3 regions of the Pseudogulbenkiania sp. AW2-16 genome follow, and region 1 is predicted to be linked to each of the others. Evidence: predicted binding sites of a transcription regulator. Region 1 holds the regulator's gene; each other region holds the start of a gene.
The links. The regulator FNR, encoded in region 1, switches genes on or off when oxygen is low (the NO sensors DNR and NnrR bind a similar motif). The targets are predictions, from matches to a motif close to TTGATNNNNATCAA.
Positions count from the first base shown of each region.

Region 1 (7,147 bases):
ACACGGCCGCAAGCCACGTTGCACAGATCGAGCGCGGCCGAGCCCTCGCGGCGCACGCCGGCGGTTTTGCCCAGCACGTCCTTCAACATGCCCAGGTACTGGTCGATGTAGCTCTGGTCGGTCACCGGGAAGCCGGTGGCGATCACGCATTCGTTCATGGCAATGCGCTTGGAAACGCGGATGCGGCGGTCGTTGAGGAAGGCGCCGACGCCGCGCGAGGCGGTGAACAGGTCGTTGCGGTTGGGGTCATACACTACGGCCTGCTGGATTTGACCCTTGTGCATCAGGGCGATCGACACCGAGTATTGCGGGTGGCCGTGCAGGAAGTTGGTGGTGCCGTCGAGCGGGTCGATGATCCACTCGAACTCGGCGTTGCCCAAGCCTTGGGCGCCGGACTCTTCTGCTAGAATCCCATGCTTGGGGTAGGCGTCGAGAATGGTCGAGATGATGGCCTCTTCGGCGGCGCGGTCGATTTCGGAAACGAAATCGTTGTGCTGCTTCTTCTCGACGCGGATGGTGTCGACGTTGTGCGACGCGCGCTGGATGACGCTGGCGGCGCGACGGGCGGCTTTCACCGCGACGTTGAGCATGGGATGCATTGACGGCCTCTAGTAAAGACAACTACCCCGCCTTTCCCGGTAGGGAAAGTCGTAGTAGGAAACAATCTGGGTTAAGGAACGAAAAAACCCGGCTCATGGACGGGCTTTTGATAAGCCGTCTATTTTAATGCGAAATGGCGAATGAAGAAACCCGAAGTCCCTGATTTTTTGAAGAACATTCGTGTGGTGCTGGCGCGCCCCAGCCATCCGGGCAATATCGGATCGGCGGCGCGGGCGATGAAGACCATGGGGCTGTCGCGGCTCTACCTGGTCGAGCCCAAGACCTTCCCCAGCCCCGAGGCCGACACGCTGGCCTCCGGCGCGGTCGACCTGTTGCAGCAGGCGGTGGTGGTCGACACGTTGGCCGAAGCCTTGTCCGGCGTCACCGTGGCCTGCGCCCTGACCAGCCGCCGCCGCGAGCTGACCACGCCGCTCTCCACTCCGCGCGAAACCACGCCGGAGCTGGTGGCGCGCGCGCGCGACGGCGAACAAGTGGCGCTGGTGTTCGGCAACGAGACCTTCGGCCTGTCGATCGACGAGGTCGAGCTGTGCAACCGGCTGGTGACCATTCCCGGCAACCCCGAGTATTTCTCGCTCAACCTGGCGATGGCGGTACAGGTGATGACCTACGAGCTGTTCAGCCACACCGGCGTCGACGTCGACTACCTGCGCGCCGAAGCGGAGAGCGCGACGCGCGACGAGGTGGAGGGCTTCTGCGGCCACCTCGACCAGACCCTGGCCGATATCGGCTACTACGAGCGTCGCAACGGCGAGCGCCTGATGCGCCGCCTGCGTACCCTGTTCAACCGCGCCAACCTGCTGCGCGAGGAAATCGACATCCTGCGTGGCTTCCTGAAGCAGGTGCAGCGCGTGGCCCAGCGCGATGACGGCCAGCGCCAGCAGTAGCACTTTCTACCTGCCCTACGCGTACCCGGCGGTGCGCGACCTGGCCTTTCTCCTGACGGCGCCGGCGCCGTGGCTGACCGGCGCCGACATTCTGCCCGAGCGCCTGCTGGGCGACGCCGGACCGGCACTGTTGGCCGAACTCGACCGCGCCCCGGCGGCGCTGGTGGCCTGGCTCGCCGCCCGTCCCACCACCCGCCTTGGTCGCTACGCCGAAAATCTGCTGGCGTTCTGGTTCGAGCTCGCGCCGCACATCGAGTGCGTGGCGGCCAATCTGCAGGTGCAGAATGGCGAGCTGCGCACCGTTGGCGAATTCGACTTCCTGCTGCGCATCGACGGCGAGCCGTGGCACCTCGAAACCGCCAGCAAGTTCTACCTGATGCTGGGCGAAGGGCGCCATACCCTGGTCGGCCCCAGCCTGCGCGATGCCTGGGCGCTGAAGGCGGCCAAGCTGCAGGATCAGCTCGCGCTGTCGCGCCACGCGGCGGCGCAACCCTTGTTGCCGCCCGGCTTCGTCGGCTGCCGCACCGCGGCCGGGCTGGCGGGCTGGCTGTTCTATCCCCATGCCGTGCTGCTCGAGCCGCCGCTGGCCCCCGACCTCCTCACCGGCTGGGCGCGCCCGCTGCTGGCGCCGTGGCCGCGGCGCTCGCTGGCGTCGCGCTGGGTGTGGCTGCCGCGCTTGCGCTGGCTGGCGCCGGCGCGGGTGGACGAGGCCGAGACGCTGGACGAGGACGCGCTGCGCCGCCACCTGGCGGCGGCAGAGGCGCCACAGCTGGTGGCCGAGGTCTTGCCGTTGGGGGGCGGGGACTGGGAGGAAGTGGCGCGCGGTTTTGTCTGCCCGCCGAACTGGCCGCCGCCAGCGCGACTGGCCGAGTTGCTCGACACGGTGCAGGAACTGACCAATGGCAAGGCGGGAAGCGGGGGGCGCTGAACGCCATTCATGCCGCGGTGGCCGGTGGGCCGCCCGCTGACGCTAGGACCGCGGGGGCGCGGAAGGGCTCAGAACCTGTTTACGATCTGCTGCGCTTCGGCGATACGGCGTTAAAAACGACTTTGGAATGCTCATTTACTACTTGTAAACTCCGCATCCTCAGCTGTTTTTGCCTTGTCTCGCTCTAGCTCGCGAGATCGTAAACAGGTTCTCAGTGGTTCGGCGTCGGGTGGGCGTTGGCGCAGCCGGCGACCAACTGCTTGAGCTGCTCGGGCTGCTCCAGCTGGATGTGCTTGTGGTCCACCGCGATCCAGCCCTGCTGCTGGAACTTGGACAGGGTGCGGCTCACCGTCTCCAGCTTGAGCCCCAGGAAGCTGCCGATCTCCTCGCGGCTCATGCGCAGGATGAAGTCGTTGGCGGCGAAACCGCGTACCGTCAGGCGCTGCGACAGGTTGATGAGGAAGGCGGCCAGCCGTTCCTCCGCCTTCATATTGCCCAGCAGCATCATCACGTTGTGATCGCGCACGATCTCGCGGCTCATCAGCCGGTAGAAGTGGTGTTGCAGCGAGGGAATCTCCAGCGCCAGGTTCTGCATGCGGCTGAACGGCAGCTCGCACACTTCGCTGTCTTCCAGCGCGACGGCGTTGCAGCCGTGCACGTTGGCCGAAATCCCGTCCAGTCCCATCAGTTCGCCCGACATGTGAAAGCCGGTGACCTGCTCGCGCCCGTCCTGGCTGGAGATGCAGGTCTTGAAGAAACCGGTACGTACCGCGTACAGTGACTTGAAGCCCTCGCCGTTGCGAAACAGCGCTTCGCCACGTTTCAGGCGCCGGCTCTGGCGGATCACCGCATCCAGTCGCGTCATTTCCTCACGGTTCAGACCCAGGGGCAGACACAATTCGCGCAGCGTGCAGTTGGAGCAGGAGACCTTGAGGGCTTGCAGGGGAACAACAGTCGAGTCAGTCATGCGGCATGTCCGCTTCTGTTAAGTAAGCCTTGATGTTGGTCAAAGCGTTGGGCCTTGATGTCGGTCAAAGCGTTTCTGGGAGGTTTGCCGCAAATTTACCAGTCCACCACTGGTTTTTCCATCGCGAGACATCATGAACACCACCCACCCACCGTTTTCGCCCACACGTTGCGAGTTCGACCGCGCCCTGATCGCCCGTCTCGACGGCGCCGGCCCGCGTTATACCTCGTACCCGACCGCAGACCGCTTCACCGACGACTTCAGCGCCAAGGACTACCGTCACTGGCTGCAGCAGCGCAAGATCGGCGCCAACAGCCGTCCGATCTCGCTCTACGTGCATCTGCCGTTCTGCAACACCGTGTGCTATTACTGCGGCTGCAACAAGATCATCACCAAGGATAAGAGCCGCGCCGACCGCTACCTCAATTACCTGGAGAAGGAAGTCGGCCTGGTGGCCGACGTGCTGGGGCAGCGCGAAAAAGTCATCCAGCTGCACTTCGGCGGCGGCACCCCGACCTTCCTGTCGGATGAACAGCTGGAACGGCTGATGGGGATACTCCGGACCCGCTTCGAATTCTTGGCGGAGGGAGAATATTCCATTGAGATAGATCCGCGCAAGGTGACGCGCGACACCGTGCTGCATCTGGCGCGCCTGGGCTTCAACCGGATGAGTGTCGGGGTGCAGGATTTCGAGCCGCGCGTGCAGCAGGCGGTCAACCGCATCCAGAGCGAAGAAGAGACGCGCGTGGTGATCGACGCCGCGCGCGAGGCCGGCTTCCGCTCGGTCAGCGTCGATCTGATCTACGGCCTGCCGCTGCAGACCCAGGAGTCGGTGGCGGCCACGGTCGACAAGGTCATCGCCATGGGGCCGGACCGCATCGCGCTCTACAACTACGCCCATCTGCCGACGGTGTTCATGCCGCAGCGGCGCATCAACGAGGCCGACCTGCCGCTGCCGCCGGTCAAGCTCGACATCCTGCAGCACTCGGTGGAACAGCTGGCCGCCGCCGGCTACGTGTTCATCGGCATGGACCACTTCGCCAAGCCGGAGGACGACCTCACCGTGGCGCTGCGCCAGGGCCGGCTGCAGCGCAATTTCCAGGGCTACTCCACGCACGCCGACTGCGACATGATCGGCTTCGGCGTGTCCTCCATCGGCAAGGTCGGCCCCTGTTACAGCCAGAACGAGAAGGATCTCGAGAGCTACTACGCCGCACTCGACGAAAACCGCCTGCCGGTGCTGCGCGGCATGGTGCTGGACGGCGACGACATCCTGCGCCGCTCCATCATCCAGGCGCTGATGTGCCGCTTCGCGCTGTCGGTGGAAGCCATCGAGCAGGTGCACGGCATCAACTTCGCCGAGTACTTTGCCGCCGAGATGCCGGCCATCCGCGAGTTCCAGCAGCAGGGCCTGCTCACTTTCGACGGCGACTTCCTGATGGTTGAGCCCAAAGGCCGCTTCCTGATCCGCAACATCGCCATGGCTTTCGACCGCCACCTGCGCGAGCGCCAGACCAAGGCGCGCTACTCGCGCACCATCTGATCCTTTCCCTTCCCGCCACGGCCGCCTTGCGGTCGTGGCGCGCTCTTGCCGCGGCTCTTCGTTGCGCCGCGACGACGTCGCCCCGTGTCAGCCGATGCGCCGCCACAGCCGCATCGTGCTTTTTCTCCCGACTTCCGCACCGTGCTCTTGCAGCCAGGCCTGCGCCCGCTCGCGCCCGGCGGCAAACAACTGCTGCACCAGGCCGTGATGCGGCGTGAGCTTGCTCAGGCTGTCGAGCGCGCCGGTGGTAGCGTCCGCATCGATATGGTGCAGGCGCAGCTGGCGCAGGTGTCGCTCCAGGCGGCCCAGGCCGAACAGACTTCTGCCGGCTTCGCGCTTGGCGATGGCCAGCCCTTGCAACTCGGTATGCAGCGACGAGCCGAAGCTGATGTCGTTGAGGCGGCGCTCGACCGCGCCGGCACGCCCAGGCGTCTCCTCCCACTGTTGCGGCACCAGCGTCACCAGCACGATATCGCGGGCGCGCCCCTGGTAGGCCAGCGGAAACAGCGGCGGGTTGGCGGTGAGGCCGCCGTCCCAGTAGGCTTCGCCGTCGATGTGTACGGTGTGGTGCAGCTGCGGCAGGCAGGCGGAAGCCAGCAGGTGCTCCACGCTCAGCTCGTGGGCATGGAACAGCTTGAGGCGTCCGCTGTTGACGTGGGTCGCGGCGATGAACAGCTGGATCGGGGTGGTGCGCAGCCGGGCGAAGTCGATGCTGCTGGCGATCAGCTCGCGCAGCGGGTTGTAGTCGAACGGGTTGAGCTGGTCCGAGGTCAGGAAGTGCGACAGCTGCAGCAGCCCTTGCAGCGCCACGGGCGGGGCGTGCGCCGCCGGCCAGGGGTAGAGCGCCGACAGCCGTTGCCAGAACTGTCCCAGCGCCTCGCGCGCGCCGTCGTAACCACCCTCCATCCAGCCGTAGGCCAGCAGCGCCGCGTTCATGGCGCCGGCACTGGCGCCGCTCAGCGCGGCGGGGTGATAGCGGCGTGTTTCCAGCAGCCTGTCCAGTACGCCCCAGGTAAAGGCGCCGTGCGCGCCGCCGCCTTGCAAGGCCAAGGCGATCTCAGTGGTCTTCATGGGTGTTCCCTTTCTCGAAGAAGCCAGCCTGCTACAGGCTAGAGCCGTTCTGTTGCGGGGATGTGTTGCCGGGGAATCTGCAACGCTGGGTGAGAGGTGGCGGGGCCACTCAGGCGGGACTGGGTGGTCATAGCATGGCGCCGACCCGGTTTAGGCAAGCAAACTTCCGGCCATGTTCCGCAGAGGGGGCGATGTGTGGGGGATGCCGGCAGGGCAAAGTACGGCGGCAGACGTGGCCAGTCCGTCCCGGGCGATCGCCGCGGCCCGGTGGCGGGGAGCGCACAGGGCCGGAGCGGCCGATGCAGGGCGGGGAGAGCGGTGTCCGGTGCGGTGTCGCGCGGAGCGGCGCCGTGCCGGCGTCGAACCGGGTAGGGCGGCGGAGGGTGTTAGGAGACGGTGCCCGGCTCCAGCGGACGGGGCCGGCGGTGCAGGCGGACGATGGCCTCGCCGGTCGGCGCGGCGACGGCGGAGGCCAGCGTGAAGCGGTTGAGCGCCTCGAAGAAGGCGGTGAGGCCGACGTCCAGCGCCGACTTGAGCTGGCAGCCGCTGCGCAGCGCGCAGGGCGGCTCGGCGCAGTCGATCAGGTCACTCATGCCTTCCAGGGTGCGGATGACGTCGCCCAGCCGGTAGTGATCGGCCGGGCGCGCCAGCGCCAGCCCGCCGCCCTTGCCTCGGGTGGTGACCAGCCAGCCCTGCTGTGCCATGAAGTGCACCACCTTGACCAGGTGGTTGCGCGACACGGCGAAGCGCTCGGCGATTTCCGGGATGGTGACCGGGGTGTCGCGTTCGCGGTGGGTCAGGTACATCAATACCCTGAGGCCGAGGTCGGTGAAGCGGGTCAACTGCATGATTCGTTCTGTCTCGAGTGATGCGGGCAGGATACCCCTCCCACCCGCGCGGCACAATCAGCCGGCTATGGTATGCGAGCCGAACACTTCGTAGTGGATGCGCCCGCCGTCCACCCCGGCCGCCAGCAGCCAGTCGCGCTGCGCCAGCATGAACGCCAAGGGGCCGCACAGGTAGTAGTCGGCATCCGGCAGCAGCACCTGCTCGCGCACGGCGCCCAGGTCGACGCGGCCTTGCTGGTCATAGTCTTCGCCCAGGCGGTCTTCGGCACCCACTTCTTCGTAGAA
Region 1 is NZ_CP157668.1:423,253-430,399, reverse strand. Features, by position in the region: gene ABKF58_RS02075 (inositol monophosphatase family protein) at 1-599, opposite strand, end outside; gene ABKF58_RS02070 (RNA methyltransferase) at 741-1,505, shown strand; gene ABKF58_RS02065 (DUF1853 family protein) at 1,483-2,433, shown strand; gene fnr (fumarate/nitrate reduction transcriptional regulator Fnr) at 2,645-3,400, opposite strand; gene hemN (oxygen-independent coproporphyrinogen III oxidase) at 3,534-4,943, shown strand; gene ABKF58_RS02050 (patatin-like phospholipase family protein) at 5,031-6,014, opposite strand; gene ABKF58_RS02045 (RrF2 family transcriptional regulator) at 6,401-6,862, opposite strand; gene hmpA (NO-inducible flavohemoprotein) at 6,920-7,147, opposite strand, start outside.

Region 2 (7,147 bases), 690 kb from region 1:
TGAACTTGGCAATGTCGGCGAAGGTCTTGAGGCCGCCTGCGGCGACGTAGTCCGGCACCGCCAGGGTGTACTTGGCGCCGACCAGGTTGGGCTTGTCCAGCACCTTGATCTGGCCCGCCTTGACGAAGGGCTCGATCATCGGGGTCATGCTGGGGTTCCAGTAACCGAGAAAGGCGTCGATCTGCTTGTTCTTGATGCCGGCGAAGGTGATCGGCACCGAGGCGATGGTGGTGACCGGCTTGTAACCCAGCCCTTCCAGCACCACGCTGGCCATGCCGGTGGTGGCGGCGATATCGGTCCAGCCGACGTCGGCGAAACGCACCTTCTGGCACTGGGCCGGATCGTTCGCCATCGCCATGCTGGTGAACGCACCCATGACGAGCGCTCCTGCAATCTTGTACAGCTTCATGACTCACCTCTCCGATGCAATTTATAAGAATTGGCCGGTGCATGCCGCACCGTGTTTTGACAGCCAAGAAAACCGACGGTCGCCAGCAGATTGCCACGTCAGGAAGGGACAACTTGTTCGATGGCGACCACGATTTGCCGTGAAACGTCGCCTGGATGGACAACGGCCCCGGTAGAAGACGCTGTCTTGCCGGGGCCGTTGCTGAAGCCTTACATGATGGCGGCTTCGAGCGTTACCTGTTGACGCTCACGGCTCGGCGGGTAGCCGAACAGGCTGCGGTAGGACTTGGAAAAATGCGACGAGGACAGGAAACCGGTGGCGACGGTCACTTCCATCACGCTCATATTGGTCTGCAGCAGCAGCTCGCGCGCGCGGCGCAGGCGCAGGTCGAGGTAATACTGCGCCGGCGTGCTGCCGAGATAGCGTTTGAACAGACGCTCGAGGTGGCGCAGCGACACGCCGAGCTCCGCAGCCAGCTCGTCGAGCGAGCGCGGATTCTCGATGTTCATCTCCATGGCCAGCGCGGCGTCGATCAATGATTCGTGACCGGTACCGACGCGGGCCAGCAAGGGGATGTGCTGGTGGTCGTGCTGGTCGCGGATGCGGTCGACGATGAACTGCTCCGACACGTCCGCCGCCAGGCTCTTGCCGCCCTTGAAGCGGATCAGGTTGCACATCAGGTCGAGCGGCGCGGTGCCACCGCTACAGGTGAAGCGATCGCGGTCGATCACGAACAATTCGCTGGAGAACAGTACCTTGGGAAACTCCTCGCGGATGGCCGAAAGGTTTTCCCAGTGGATGCTGCTGCGGTAGCCGTTGAGCACACCAGCCTTGGCCAGCGCGAAGGAGCCGGTACAGACCGCTCCCAACGGTACGTCGGCGGCGGCAAAACGGCGGATCACCGACAGCACCTGATCCGTCACCCCCTCGCGCACCTGGATACCGCCGCAGACGATGAGCAGGTCGTACTCCGACGGGTCGGCCGGCGCCGTGATCGGCGCCACCGACAGGCCATTGCTGGCCGCCACCGGCTGACCGTCACAGGACAGCACCGACCAGCGGTAAAGCCTCTTGCGCGACAGGTGGTTGGCCATGCGCAGCGGCTCGACCGCGTTGGTGAAAGCGATCATGGAAAAGTTGGGCAACATCAGGAAACCGATATGCGCCAGCGAACCGAGTTGTTGCGGGCTCATGGTGACCTCCTAGCTTTCTGTGAGTGTGCGGACATTCGGGGCGCCTCGTGACGGGCGCTGCTAAATCAATCGTAATTTTTCTGGTACAGCAAAAAACAGGCCAGCCCCACCGCCGTCCTGCCGGCAGCGGGGCTTGGCCGGACTACGTTTAACCCTGGCGTGCCGCTTGGCCTCGGCCGAAGCTTTCGGTCAGGCGGTCCAGGATGATGGCGAGCAATACCACGGCCAGACCACTCTCGAAGCCGAGACCGACGTCGAGGCGCTGGATGCTCGACAGCACGTCGTTGCCGAGGCCACCGGCCCCCACCATCGAGGCGATGATCACCATCGACAGCGCCATCATGATGGTCTGGTTCACGCCCGCCATGATCGCCGGCAGCGCGATCGGCAACTGCACCTTGAACAAGAGCTGGGTCGAGGTACAGCCGAAGGCATGGCCGGCCTCGACCTGTTCCTTGTTGACCTGGCGAATCCCCAGGCTGGTCAGGCGCACCGCCGGCGGCACGGCGAACACCACGGTCGCCAGGATGCCCGGTACGCGGCCCAGGCCGAAGAACATCGCGGCCGGGATCAGGTAGACGAAGGCAGGCATGGTCTGCATGAAGTCAAGCACCGGGCGCACCAGGGTATTGACGCGCTTGCTGCGCGCGCACCAGATGCCGGTGGGGATGCCGATCATCAGGCTGATCAACGTAGCCGACAGCGTCAGCGCCAGCGTCGACACGGTCTGCGGCCAGAAGCCGGTGCCGAAGATCAGCGCCAAGGCGGCCAATACGAAGCCGGCGAAGCGCCAGCCCAGGCGCCATACGCCGAGACCGATGAAGAAGCCCATGATCAGCCAGGGCGGCAGCGACAGCAGCGCCACCTCGATCGACTCGGCGAACAGATCGACCGCGCGGCCGAAGGCGTCGAAGGCACCGCCGTTATGGTCCAGCAGGAAATGGATGAACTGGTTGACCCATTCACCGATGGGCAAGAAATCGTGCGGGTTGCTGATTAGGTGATGCAAGAAGTCGGACATGGCTGGATGCTCCATTCAGGGACGCGCCGCGGGCGCCGTCCACAAGATTTGTTCGGGACGACGGTCAGTGGGCGCTTTGCAGGCGATGTGCGGACAGCTTGGACAGCACGCTGGTGGCGGTGATCACGCCGAGGTAGCGGCCCTCGCCATCGGCCACCGGCAGCGGCTCGCTCTGTCCCAACAGGCGCTGCAGCACATCCGGCAGACAGGAGGCCGGAGCGACCGGGGACACCGGCACACAACGTTCGCTCGGGATGCAGCCTTCGCTGCGCAGCGTTTCGCGGCCAACCAGGCCCAGCAGTTTGTGGTCCTTGGAGACACAGGCCACCCAGCTGTGCTTGTCGAGTTCGGCGTGGTTGGCGGGGTGACCGTTCACCACTAGGCCGGCCGCGCTCGGGTCGATCAGGTCCTTGGCTTGCAGATAGCGCGAGGTGTCCACGCTCTTGAAGAACTCGCGCACGTAGTCATCGGCCGGGTTTTCGATGATCTCTTGCGGCGTACCCACCTGCACCAGGCGGCCGCCTTCCATGATGGCAATGCGGGTACCGATACGCAGCGCTTCTTCCAGATCGTGCGAGACAAAGAAGATGGTGCGGCTCTGGCCGCGCTGCAGGTCGAGCAGGATGTCCTGCATCTCGGCGCGCTTGAGCGGGTCGAGCGCGGAGAACGCTTCGTCCATCAGCATCAGCGACGGGTTGACCGCCAGCGCGCGCACCAGGCCGACGCGCTGCTGCATGCCGCCCGACAGTTCGTGCGGGGACTTGCGGGCAAACGGCGCCAGGCCGACCTGCTCCAGCACCTTCATGGCACGCGTTTCGCGCTCCTTGCGGCCGACACCGGCGATTTCCAGACCGAAGGCGGCGTTCTCCAGCACCGAGCGGTGCGGCATCAGGGCGAAGCTCTGGAACACCATGCTCATGTCGCGGCGGCGCAGGGCCACCAGTTCCGGTTGCGACAGCCGGGTGATATCCTGGCCATCGAGCAGGATGCGTCCGTCGGTCGGGTCCATCAGGCGGTTGATCAGACGGATCAGCGAGGATTTGCCCGAGCCCGACAAGCCCATCAGCACAAAGATTTCGCCCTCGTCGACCGAGAACGACACGTTGTTGACACCGACCACCTGACCGGTTTTGGCAAACACGGTTTCCTTGCTCTCACCCGCCTTCAGGAGCCGCATGGCGTCCTGCGGCTTGTCGCCGAATACCTTGTACAGGTTCTCCACAACGATCTTGCCAGACTGCATCGCTTTCTCCTTTGCCTCGGCGTGGCCGATGTACGATGAAACAGCACCGTGCCGGACACCTCACCCACGACAGGTGGAAAAGGGCCTGATTCGCCTCAACAGTTGTAATAATTGATCTTAATCAAGGCAAAAGATAGGGGGGTTCGGCTAGGCAAAACAATCGACAGCCGACGGCAACTTGTCTTTAAACGACATCCGGGTCCCCTGCACCAGAACGGTAAGACATTGAAGAAAAAGGGCTGTTCGTGCACCACGAGCAGCCCTTTTTCAGTGCATGTGCACTGGCAGCAATACAACACCAAGACGGTCTGAGCGGCCGGATACCGCCAGTAAAACAAAGCCGGCACGAAGGCCGGCTATGATAATTAGTTAACGGTCGAGCACGAGAGGCGTCAGCGGGATGCTGCAGCACGGCAGTATCCAGCCTTGGTCGATCTCGCGCTGGCGGATGCCGCCGCCGTGCTTCATGTCGACCTTGCCTTCCAGCAGCTTGGTCTTGCAGGTACCGCACACCCCCTGCGAGCACGAGGAGGGCAAGCGCAATCCCTGTTGCTGCGCGGCGGCCAGCACGGTCTGACCGGGCGCGGTGGTAACGACGTCGCCGAGCTTGGCGAAGCGGACTTCGAAACCGCCCTCGCATCCCGCCGACTCGGCCTGACACCCGGCCTCCTCCACGACGGGAGACGCCGCCAGTTCGGCGAAATTGAAACTTTCCTCGTGATACAGCGCCATGTCGTAGCCGGCGTCAGCCAGCAGTTTGCGCACCGCGGACATGTACGGCGCCGGGCCACAGCAGTAGACCGCGCGCTGGCGGAAATCGGGTACCAGCCGCTCCAATGCAGGCAGATCGAGGAAACCTTCCAGGCCATGCCACTCCGGCTCGGGGTGGCGGCTTTGCACAATGGCCGCCTGACGGAAGCCGGGGCGCATGCGCGCGATCTGCACCAGTTCATGACGGAAGATCAGGTCGGCCGGGGTACGCGCGCTGTGCACGAAGGCGATGTCGAGCTGCGGACCGAGGTCGGAGAGGGCCCGGCTCATCGACATCAGCGGGGTGATACCGCTGCCCGCCGACAGGAACAAGTAAGACCGGACAGGGGCGGAGGCGTAGCTGAATTCGCCGGAGGGCCCCAGCACGCTGACGAGCTGCCCCGGCTTCATGTTGTCGTGCAGCCAGTTGGAGACCTGACCGCCCGGCACGCGCTTGACGGTGATGGTGACGGTATCGGGCCGCGTCGGCGTCGACGACAGGGTGTAGCAGCGGTTGACGGTTTGGCCGTCGATCTCCAGCTCCAGCGTGATGAACTGGCCCGGCAGATAGGCGAAGCGGCGCGCCGGTACGGCACGGAAAGTGAAGGTGCGCACGTCGTGGGTTTCGTCGTGCACGGCCACGCATTCGAGCGTGTCGTCCACCCCGGGCTGCCAGTACGGTGCCGGTTCGGTGAAGATGGCGGAGTGGATGGGTGCATTCATGATCGTGCCCTACCTGTGTAAGCCTGCTTCGCGTCTTGCCGCCCGGGTCGGGCCGGTTCGGGCGTTGCGCCCGCCCTGCCCGCTCGCGACAGAAGGTGAACAGGTTCTGAAAACTTGAAAAACGGGCCGGCCGGCGCCGGCCCGGGGACGGCTTTACTCCAGCCCGGCGCTCAGGCGGTTGATGTACCACTCGGAGAACTTCTCGACCAGCGTCTCGGTGTACGGCGAGTACGGGCCGGGCTGGTAGGCCGAGCTCTTGGCGCCTTGATGGGATTCTTCCACCAGGCGACGGTCCTGGTCGTTGGTGGCGTTCCACACTGCAGTGAGGTTCTCGACGTCGTAATCAACGCCTTCCACGGCGTCCTTGTGCACCAGCCACTTGGTGCGCACCAGCGTGGTGTCGGCCGTCAGCGGAATCACGCTGAAGGTGACGATGTGGTCGGCCATGAAGTGGTGCCAGGAGTTGGGCTGGGTCCAGAACGACAGGCCGCCGATCGAGGCATCCTTGAAGTCGGCCAGGAGCTTCTTGCACGCGGCCTTGGTGTCCAGCGTCTGCGACTGGCCGGCACGGTCGAGCGGCATGCGCATGGTGCGGAAGCCGGTGACGTCGGAAAGGCGCTCGACTTCGGTCGAAGGCAGGCCACAGGACTCCCAGTGCTGGTGACGATCGGCCACCATCTCGTCGTACTGACGGAGCCCCTCGGCGGTTTCGGCCTTGGGCGCGAAGCCGTAGCTATAGGCGAACAGCGACACGGTCAGTTCGGGGTGGTTGGCGGTGCAGTGGTAGCACTCGCGGTTGTTTTCCAGCGTGAGCTTCCAGTTGCCCTGCTCGATGATGTCGACCTGCACCGCGACCTTGCAGTCGTCGATCTTGTGCGGGGCGATGTACGGGGTCATGGCCTCGGCCATGACGTCGAAGTCTTCCGGCGGGTTATCGGCCAGGCAGATGAACAGCAGGCCGGCCATGTTGCGCAGGTGCACCGGCTTGAGGCTATGATGCGACAGGTCGAAACCTTCGGCCATATGGTCGGCGAAGATCAGCTTGCCGGTCAGGTCGTAAGTCCACTGGTGGTACGGGCACACCAGGTTGCCGACCGTGCCCTTCTCTTCCGCGCACAGACGCGAGCCGCGGTGACGGCAGACGTTGTGGAAGGCACGGATTTCGTTGTCGTCGTCGCGCACGATCAGGATCGGCTGCGAGCCGATCTGCACGGTCATGTAATCACCCGCCTCCGGCACGTCAATCGACACGCCGACATAGATCCAGTGCTTGCCGAAGATGTGCTCCATGTCGGCGTCGAATACCGCCGGCGAGGTGTAGAACGGCGCTTCCAGGCTGTAACCCGGCACACGGCGGGCCACCAGTTCGCGCAAGTTCAGGCTCGGATGAAACGCGATCGTGCTGCTGGTCATGATGATAGTTCTCCAAAAACAACGCTGCTTCGGGTTATAAAGCCGCCCCCGGGTGGGGCGGGTGGCGGCAAGTTGTTGTCAGAAATCGACGAGCTGATGGTCGCGCAGGTAATCGAGCAGAACTTGTGCTTTTTCGACTGGATCACCTTGTTTTACGACCAGGCCAGTCGTTTTTCCGTCATCGGCGGCAATCGCCCCCAGCATGCGTTCATGCCCGCTGGCGCGGCTGGCGGCGACCAGCGGACGGGCGCGACGGCCGGCCGGCTCATAGCGCCACTCGGCAGCCTTGGCGACCACCGGCATCAGCCTGCGCACCTTGCCCGCTTCCTTGCGCGCATGGGAGTACGGCAGAGCCGGCACGGCACGCTCGTGCACCGTGACCACCACCGGCAGTG
Region 2 is NZ_CP157668.1:3,933,243-3,940,389, forward strand. Features, by position in the region: gene ABKF58_RS18920 (choline ABC transporter substrate-binding protein) at 1-409, opposite strand, end outside; gene ABKF58_RS18925 (GlxA family transcriptional regulator) at 619-1,602, opposite strand; gene ABKF58_RS18930 (ABC transporter permease) at 1,751-2,623, opposite strand; gene ABKF58_RS18935 (quaternary amine ABC transporter ATP-binding protein) at 2,688-3,866, opposite strand; gene ABKF58_RS18940 (FAD-binding oxidoreductase) at 4,236-5,339, opposite strand; gene ABKF58_RS18945 (aromatic ring-hydroxylating oxygenase subunit alpha) at 5,493-6,752, opposite strand; gene ABKF58_RS18950 (electron transfer flavoprotein subunit beta) at 6,831-7,147, opposite strand, start outside.
Region 2: a site for FNR is predicted at 3,978-3,991, ahead of ABKF58_RS18935 (quaternary amine ABC transporter ATP-binding protein). Genes of this name have one in related genera too.

Region 3 (7,147 bases), 1.2 Mb from region 1:
GCGGTGCGGGAAGCAGATGTAGATCGAACGTTCCAGCGAGATGAAGTCGGTCAGCACCGCCTCCAGTTCGCCGCTGCGCAGGTAGGGCATTGCCTCGTGACCCGGCACCTGCGCCACGCCGAAGCCCAGGCGCGCCATTTCGCACACCGCCTCGATGTCGTTCAGGGTATAGATGCCGTTGACCTCGAGCGGGATACGCTCGCCGTCGCGCTCGAACTCCCACTTGCACAGTCGGCCGGAGGTCGGGAACTGGTAGTTGATGCAGTTGTGGTTGGCCAGGTCGTCGGGTTTCTGCGGACGGCCGTTCTTGCTCCAGTATTCGGGCGCCGCCACGGTGTAGAGCGGCAGTTGCGCCAGGTGGCGCGCCGAGAGGCGCGAGTCCGGCATCATGCCGACGCGCACGCCGACGTCGTAGCCGTCCTCGATCAGGTCGCTGAAATGGTCGTCGAGGCCGAAGAACACGCGGATCTTGGGGTGACGCTGGCAAAACTCGCCCATCAGCGGCAGGATGAAGTGCCGGCCGAAGGAGTTGGGCAGGCTGATGCGCAGGTGCCCGGCCGGCTCGTCGCGGCTCGCCTTGAGCTGGTTGATGGCCGCGTCCAGATTGTTCACCGGGCCGCGACATTGCGCGTAGAAGCGCCGGCCGTCCTCGGTCAGCGTCAGCTGGCGCGTGGTGCGGTTGAACAGGCGGACTTCCAGTTCCTGTTCGAGCCGGGCGATACTCTGGCTGATGGCGGCGGGAGAGACGCCGAGCTTGCGCGCCGCGTCGGAGAAACTGCCGTTTTCGGCGGTGGTCATAAAGACCATCAGTGCCTTCAAGGTATCCATGCGCTACGGATTCCATGGTAGGGCCGGCCCCTGCGGGCCCCGGGCGGGATCGTCCGGCGTCGAGCTGAGGGGCTGACGAAAATTGATTGGGTATTTCTTTAAAAAGGTTACACCATTCTTTGAAAACAATGAAGATTGAAATGATTTGTGCCAGCTCAAGCCCGGCACACCTCACCTGCGCTACGATTACTGCATGAACTTCCTCCGCCCCTTGCTGCTGCTGGTGCTGACCGTGTGGCTGGCCTTGCCGCTCTCCACCCTGGCGCAAAGCGCACCGCCAAAGGCGTGCCATGGCAGCACCGCCGCACCCTGCATGGCGGCGGCTGACGCCGGCTGCCGCCACCGGGCGCTGCCATCCGATGCGCCAGCGTGCTGTCATTTTTACGCAACAGCTGCCCATGCCGATGTCGGAGAAGTACGGCGGGTCTCGCCCGGGGCGGTGCAGGTGGGACACGAACGCGGCGGGGAGGCGCAGTTCATCCCGCCGGTGGCCACCCGCCCCCCGGTCGCCTGAGCAGGCAAGCGAATCCCGCACGCGGCGGCCCGCCACCGAGCCGCCAGGTTCTCCCTCTCAGGACAGCTATCGACCATGAATACTCCGCAACGACTCGCCGTGATCGGCGCACTGATCTTCTCCGGCCACGCTCTGGCCGCCCAGGGCACGCTGTACAAGGACCCCAACTGCGGCTGCTGCACGGCCTGGGCCGAGCACCTGCAAGGCAAGGGCATCACGCTGCAGGTGGAACCGAGCCGCGAACTCGCCAGCGTGCGTTCGCGCTTCGGCGTCCCCTCCGACATGGGCGCCTGCCATACCGCGCGCATCGGCGGCTACACCTTCGAAGGCCACGTGCCGGCCGACCTGGTGCAGAAGGTGCTGCACGACAAGCCGAAGAACCTCGTCGGCCTCGCCGTGCCCGGCATGCCGCCGGGCAGCCCGGGCATGGAGGGCATGGGCAAGGTGGCGTACAAGGTGTACGCCTTCGACAAGACGGGGAAACGCTTCGTCTACGCCGAGCGCTGAAGCCCCGTTTCATTAGGCGGCTACGCCTTAAGAGTGCCGGCAGTACTGCGTGCGAATCTCCCTCAGAGATTCGCTCAGCGATACGGAATCCTCATGGACTACATGTCCATTCCGCGTCCTGTGCGCTGGCGGCACTCAACCGGCTTTGGCTCGCTCGCCTACTAATGAATGGGTCTACTCCACATTTCCTGGCTGTCGGATGGGTGAAGGTATTCTCCTTCGCAACGCTGCGCGACCTTGTGCAGTCAATGCCGGACCCCATCGATTCGCCTCGGCGGCGATGGCTTGCGCTCCGCCCCACCCGCCCTACCGGTCACACCCCAAAAGGCACAGCATGCTGTGCCTTTTTCATTTCATCGACACAACATGATGCGGTTTACCGCTTGATCCACGTCAAGGGATTCCCGCATCGCGCACCCGAGCGTCATTCCACCATTTATAGTGCACCTCAACGAAACAAACACCATATGTTGAGCCATGACTGAAGCAGCCCGCCTTTCTGACCACCCTGTCGCCCCGGTCGACGCCGTCGCCGCCATCGACGAATACCTGAGCCGCGCCGACTGGCGCGTGCAAGCCAACGCCAACCAGGGCTATAGCTTGGGTGGGCTGATTCTCAACGTGGCCGGCAAGGTGACCGCCAACTACTGGCTCGCCAAGGTATTCAGCGCCGAGGCCGCCCGCGCGCACCGCGAGGGCGACTTCCACATCCACGATCTGGACATGCTGTCGGGCTATTGCGCCGGCTGGTCGCTGCGCACCTTGCTGCAAATGGGCTTCAACGGCGTGCAGGGCAAGGTGGAATCGCAGCCGCCGCGCCACCTGTCCTCAGCCTGCGGCCAGATCGTCAATTTCCTCGGCACGCTGCAGAACGAGTGGGCCGGCGCGCAGGCGTTCAGTTCCTTCGACACCTACCTGGCACCGTTCGTGAAAAAGGACGGGCTCTCCTACGAGCAGGTCAAGCAGTGCATCCAGGAGCTGATCTACAACCTCAACGTTCCGAGCCGCTGGGGCACGCAGACGCCGTTCACCAACCTCACCTTCGACTGGCTGTGCCCGGAAGACCTGCGCGAGCAGATCCCGCTGATCGGTGGCGAAGAGATGCCGTTCACCTACGGCGACTGCGCGCGCGAGATGGCGCTGATCAACCGCGCCTACATCGAGGTGATGCTGGAAGGCGACGCCAAGGGGCGGGTGTTCACCTTCCCGATCCCGACCTACAACATCACCAAGGATTTCGACTGGTACGGCGAGAACACCGATCTGTTGTTCGCGATGACCGCCAAGTATGGCCTGCCCTACTTCCAGAACTTCGTGAACTCCGACCTCGAACCGCACATGGTGCGCAGCATGTGCTGCCGCCTGCAGCTCGACCTGCGCGAACTGTTGAAGCGCGGCAACGGCCTGTTCGGCAGCGCCGAGCAGACCGGCTCGGTGGGCGTGGTGACGCTCAACTGCGCGCGCCTGGGCTACCGCTTCAAGGGCGACCTGCCCGGCCTGCTAGCGGAAACCGACCGCCTGATGGCGCTGGCGCGCGACACGCTGGAGGAGAAGCGCCGCGTGGTGCAGGGCCTGATCGACGAGGGCCTCTACCCCTACACCAAGCGCTTCCTGGGTTCGCTGCGCAACCACTTCAGCACGGTGGGGGTGAACGGCATCAACGAGATGATCCGCAACTTCACCGCCGACCGTGACGACATCACCAGCGCCTGGGGACACGATTTCGCCTGCCGCTACCTCGACCACATCCGCGAGCAGATGCTGGCGTTCCAGGAACAGACCGGCCATCTCTACAACCTGGAGGCGACGCCGGCGGAAGGCACCACCTACCGCTTCGCCAAGGAAGACAAGAAGCGCTTCGCCGATATCCTGCAGGCCGGCACGGCCGAGCAGCCCTACTACACCAACTCCAGCCAGTTGCCGGTGGGCTTCACCGACGACCTGTTCGAAGCGCTGACGCGCCAGGAGGCGCTGCAGCGCAAGTACACCGGCGGCACCGTGCTGCACCTCTACATGAGCGAGGCGGTGTCGAGCCCGGAGGCCTGCCGCCAACTGGTGAAACGGGCGCTGGCGGGGTTCCGCCTGCCCTACATCACCATCACGCCAACCTTCTCGATCTGCCCGAAGCACGGCTACCTGTCGGGCCACCACGAGTTCTGCCCGCGCTGCGACGCGGAGCTGCTGGCGGAGAAGCGGCGCAGGCAGGGTTAAAGCACCATGCCCCCGGCTTCGGCCAACCTTTTGACTCTTTTAGAAAGGCAACACCATGAGCAATCTGTCCGAACAACGCCATCTCGACACCGTACTGGACAACAGCGAACGCACCCGTTGCGAGGTGTGGACCCGCGTGATGGGCTACCACCGTCCGGTGGCGGCGTTCAACATCGGCAAACAGGGCGAGTTCAACGAACGCCTGCACTTCGATGAGCGTGAAGCCGGCTGAGGCGGCACGCATCGGCGGACTGGAGCCGTTCTCGTCCTGCGACTGGCCGGGCAAGCTCACGGCGGTGGTGTTCCTCGCCGGCTGCCCCTGGCGCTGCGGCTACTGCCACAACCCGCAGCTGTGGCGCCGCCGCGACGGCAAGGCCGACTGGCCGGCGCTGCGCGAGTGGCTGGCGAGCCGCCGCGGCCTGCTCGACGGCGTGGTGTTCTCGGGCGGCGAACCGCTGGCCGAGGCGGCGCTGCCGGCCCTGCTGGCCGAGGTGCGCGCACTCGGCTTCGCCACCGGGCTGCACAGTGGCGGGGCGTACCCGGCCGAGTTGGCCGAAGCGCTGCCGCTGCTCGACTGGGTCGGCTTCGACGTGAAAACGGAGTGGGCCGGCTACGATGCGCTCACCGGCGTGCCCGGCAGTGGCCGCGCCGCGCGCCGCAGCCTCGAGCTGCTGCTGGCCAGCGGCGTCGCCTACGAGTGCCGCACCTCGATCCACCCGCACTGGCACGACGTGGCGGCGCTGGCGCGGCTGGCCGAGGAACTGGCGACGCACGGCGTGCGCCATTACCGCTGGCAGGCGATCCGCCCGCCCGCCCCGCTGCCGACGCCGTGGCCCGCCGGCTGGCCCGGCAATCACCATGACATCGCGCTGCGCTTTGCCGATTTCACCTTCCGCCAGCATTGAAACCGGGGAGAACACGGCGGGGCCGGGTCTTCCTTGACTCCGATCAAAGCCCTGCCACCCCGCCTCCCTACAATGTGAGCCTTTCCCCGCAGCCAGAACCCACCCACCATGACCCACCCGTTTTCCCCCTCGTGATCCGCGGCCGTAGCCTCCTGCCCATCGTGCAGGGCGGCATGGGTGTCGGCGTCTCGGCCAAGAGCCTGGCCGGCGCCGTGGCCCGTGCCGGCGGCGTCGGCACCATCGCCAGCGTCGACCTGCGCCACCTGCACCCCGACCTGATGGCACAGAGCGAACGCGCCGGCGGCGCCGACGAACTCAACCGCCTCAACCTGATCGCGCTCGACCGCGAGGTGAAGGGCGCCCTGGCCAACGCCGACGGCCAGGGCCTGGTCGCCGTCAACGTGATGAAGGCGGTCGACGCCCACGCCGACTACGTGCGCCAGGCTTGCGAGTCGGGTGCGCACGCGGTGGTGATGGGCGCCGGCCTGCCGCTCGATCTGCCGGAGATGACCGCCGCGCATCCGGACGTGGCGCTGATCCCGATCCTGTCCGAGGCACGCGGCATCGGCATCGTGCTCAAGCGCTGGATGAAGAAGAACCGCCTGCCCGACGCCATCGTCATCGAACATCCCAAACATGCCGGCGGCCACCTCGGCGCGGCGCGTCTCGACGACATCGCCGACGCCAAGTTCGACTTCAAGCGGGTGCTGGACGAGACCTTCGCGCTGTTCCAGTCGCTGGGACTTGAGCGCGAGCAGATTCCGCTCATCGTCGCCGGCGGCGTCAACAGCCACGAGAAGGTACAGACCTACCTCAACGACTACGGCGCCGCAGCGGTGCAGATCGGCACCGCCTTCGCCGTGACCGAGGAAGGCGACGCCCACCCGCAGTTCAAGCAGACCCTGGCCGGCGCCCGCGCCGAGGACATCGTCGAATTCGTCAGCGTGGCCGGGCTGCCGGCGCGCGGGGTGCTGACGCCGTGGCTGAAGAGCTACCTCAAGCGCCTCGACAAGTTGCAGGCCAACGCCAAGGCCGACCCGCGCCGCTGCACCCAGGCGCTCAACTGCCTGTCGGTGTGCGGCCTGCGCGACGGGCTCGCCAAGGTCGGGCAGTTCTGCATCGACCTCAAGCTCGCCGCCGCCTTCCGCGGCGAGGTGAGCAAGGGGCTGTTCTTCCGCGGCGCCGAGCCGCTGCCGTTCGGCGACGCCATCAAGAGCGTGCAGGAGACCATCCATTACTTCCTGCACGGCGAGAAGCCGGCCGGTCTGGCGCCGGCCTGAGAACCTGTTCAGGATCTGTCGCGAGCGGCCCTCAGCGGGATGAAGAGCAGCACAGGAACCGGAATGGACATGGAGTCCATGAGGATTCCCGATCGCTGAGCGAATCCCTGCGTGCCAATCTTCGATTGGCTCAGCGATAGATTCGCACGCAGAGCGCATGAGTCCCGATCAGGGATCGCGCAGCAAGATCATGGCCAGGTTCTGAACGTCCGCGTCGCCTGCGACCAAAGCCCCGGCTGCCCTCGGCCGGGGCTTTTTGTTACAGTGATGTTCACTATCGCGTTTTCTGCCCTGCCATGACAGCCTTTACCAGTTGCAACCCCGCCAACGGCGAGGTGGTGTTCACCCGTCCCGCCTGGCCCGAAGACAAACTCGCCGACGCCGTCGCCCGGCTCAAGCGCGCGCAGCACCCCTGGGCACGCCTCAGCGTCGCCCAGCGCGCCGAATGGCTGCTGAAGCTGGCCGACGCCCTCACCGCCGAGCGCGTGGCGCTGGCCGACCTGGTGACGCTGGAAGTCGGCAAGCTCACCGCCGAGTGCCTGGCCGAAATCGACAAATCGGTGCAGCTGATCCGCTACTACGCCGAGCTGGCGCCGGGGCTGTTGGCCACCAAGACCATCCCGACCCAGGCCAGCCACAGCGGCGTGGCGTTCGAGCCCTTGGGCCTGGTGCTGGCGGTGATGCCGTGGAACTACCCGATCTGGCAGGTGCTGCGCTTCGCCGTGCCGGCGCTGATGGCCGGCAACGCCTGCCTCGGTGAAGCCGGCGCCGTCGGTGCCGCAAAGCACGCAGAAGCTGCTCGACATCGTCGCTTCGGCCAACCTCGCCGTGCTGGACGCGGCCTGGATCGAGCACGACCAGGTCGAGGACGCCATCAAGGCCGCCGACGCGGTGGCGTTCAC
Region 3 is NZ_CP157668.1:1,616,826-1,623,972, reverse strand. Features, by position in the region: gene ABKF58_RS07860 (LysR family transcriptional regulator) at 1-828, opposite strand, end outside; gene ABKF58_RS07855 (hypothetical protein) at 1,022-1,342, shown strand; gene ABKF58_RS07850 (DUF411 domain-containing protein) at 1,418-1,849, shown strand; gene ABKF58_RS07845 (ribonucleoside triphosphate reductase) at 2,327-4,060, shown strand; gene nrdD (anaerobic ribonucleoside-triphosphate reductase) at 4,116-4,292, shown strand; gene ABKF58_RS07835 (anaerobic ribonucleoside-triphosphate reductase activating protein) at 4,273-4,965, shown strand; gene ABKF58_RS07830 (NAD(P)H-dependent flavin oxidoreductase) at 5,139-6,245, shown strand; partial or broken gene ABKF58_RS07825 (aldehyde dehydrogenase family protein) at 6,542-7,147, shown strand, end outside.
Region 3: a site for FNR is predicted at 4,999-5,012, ahead of ABKF58_RS07830 (NAD(P)H-dependent flavin oxidoreductase). Genes of this name have one in related genera too.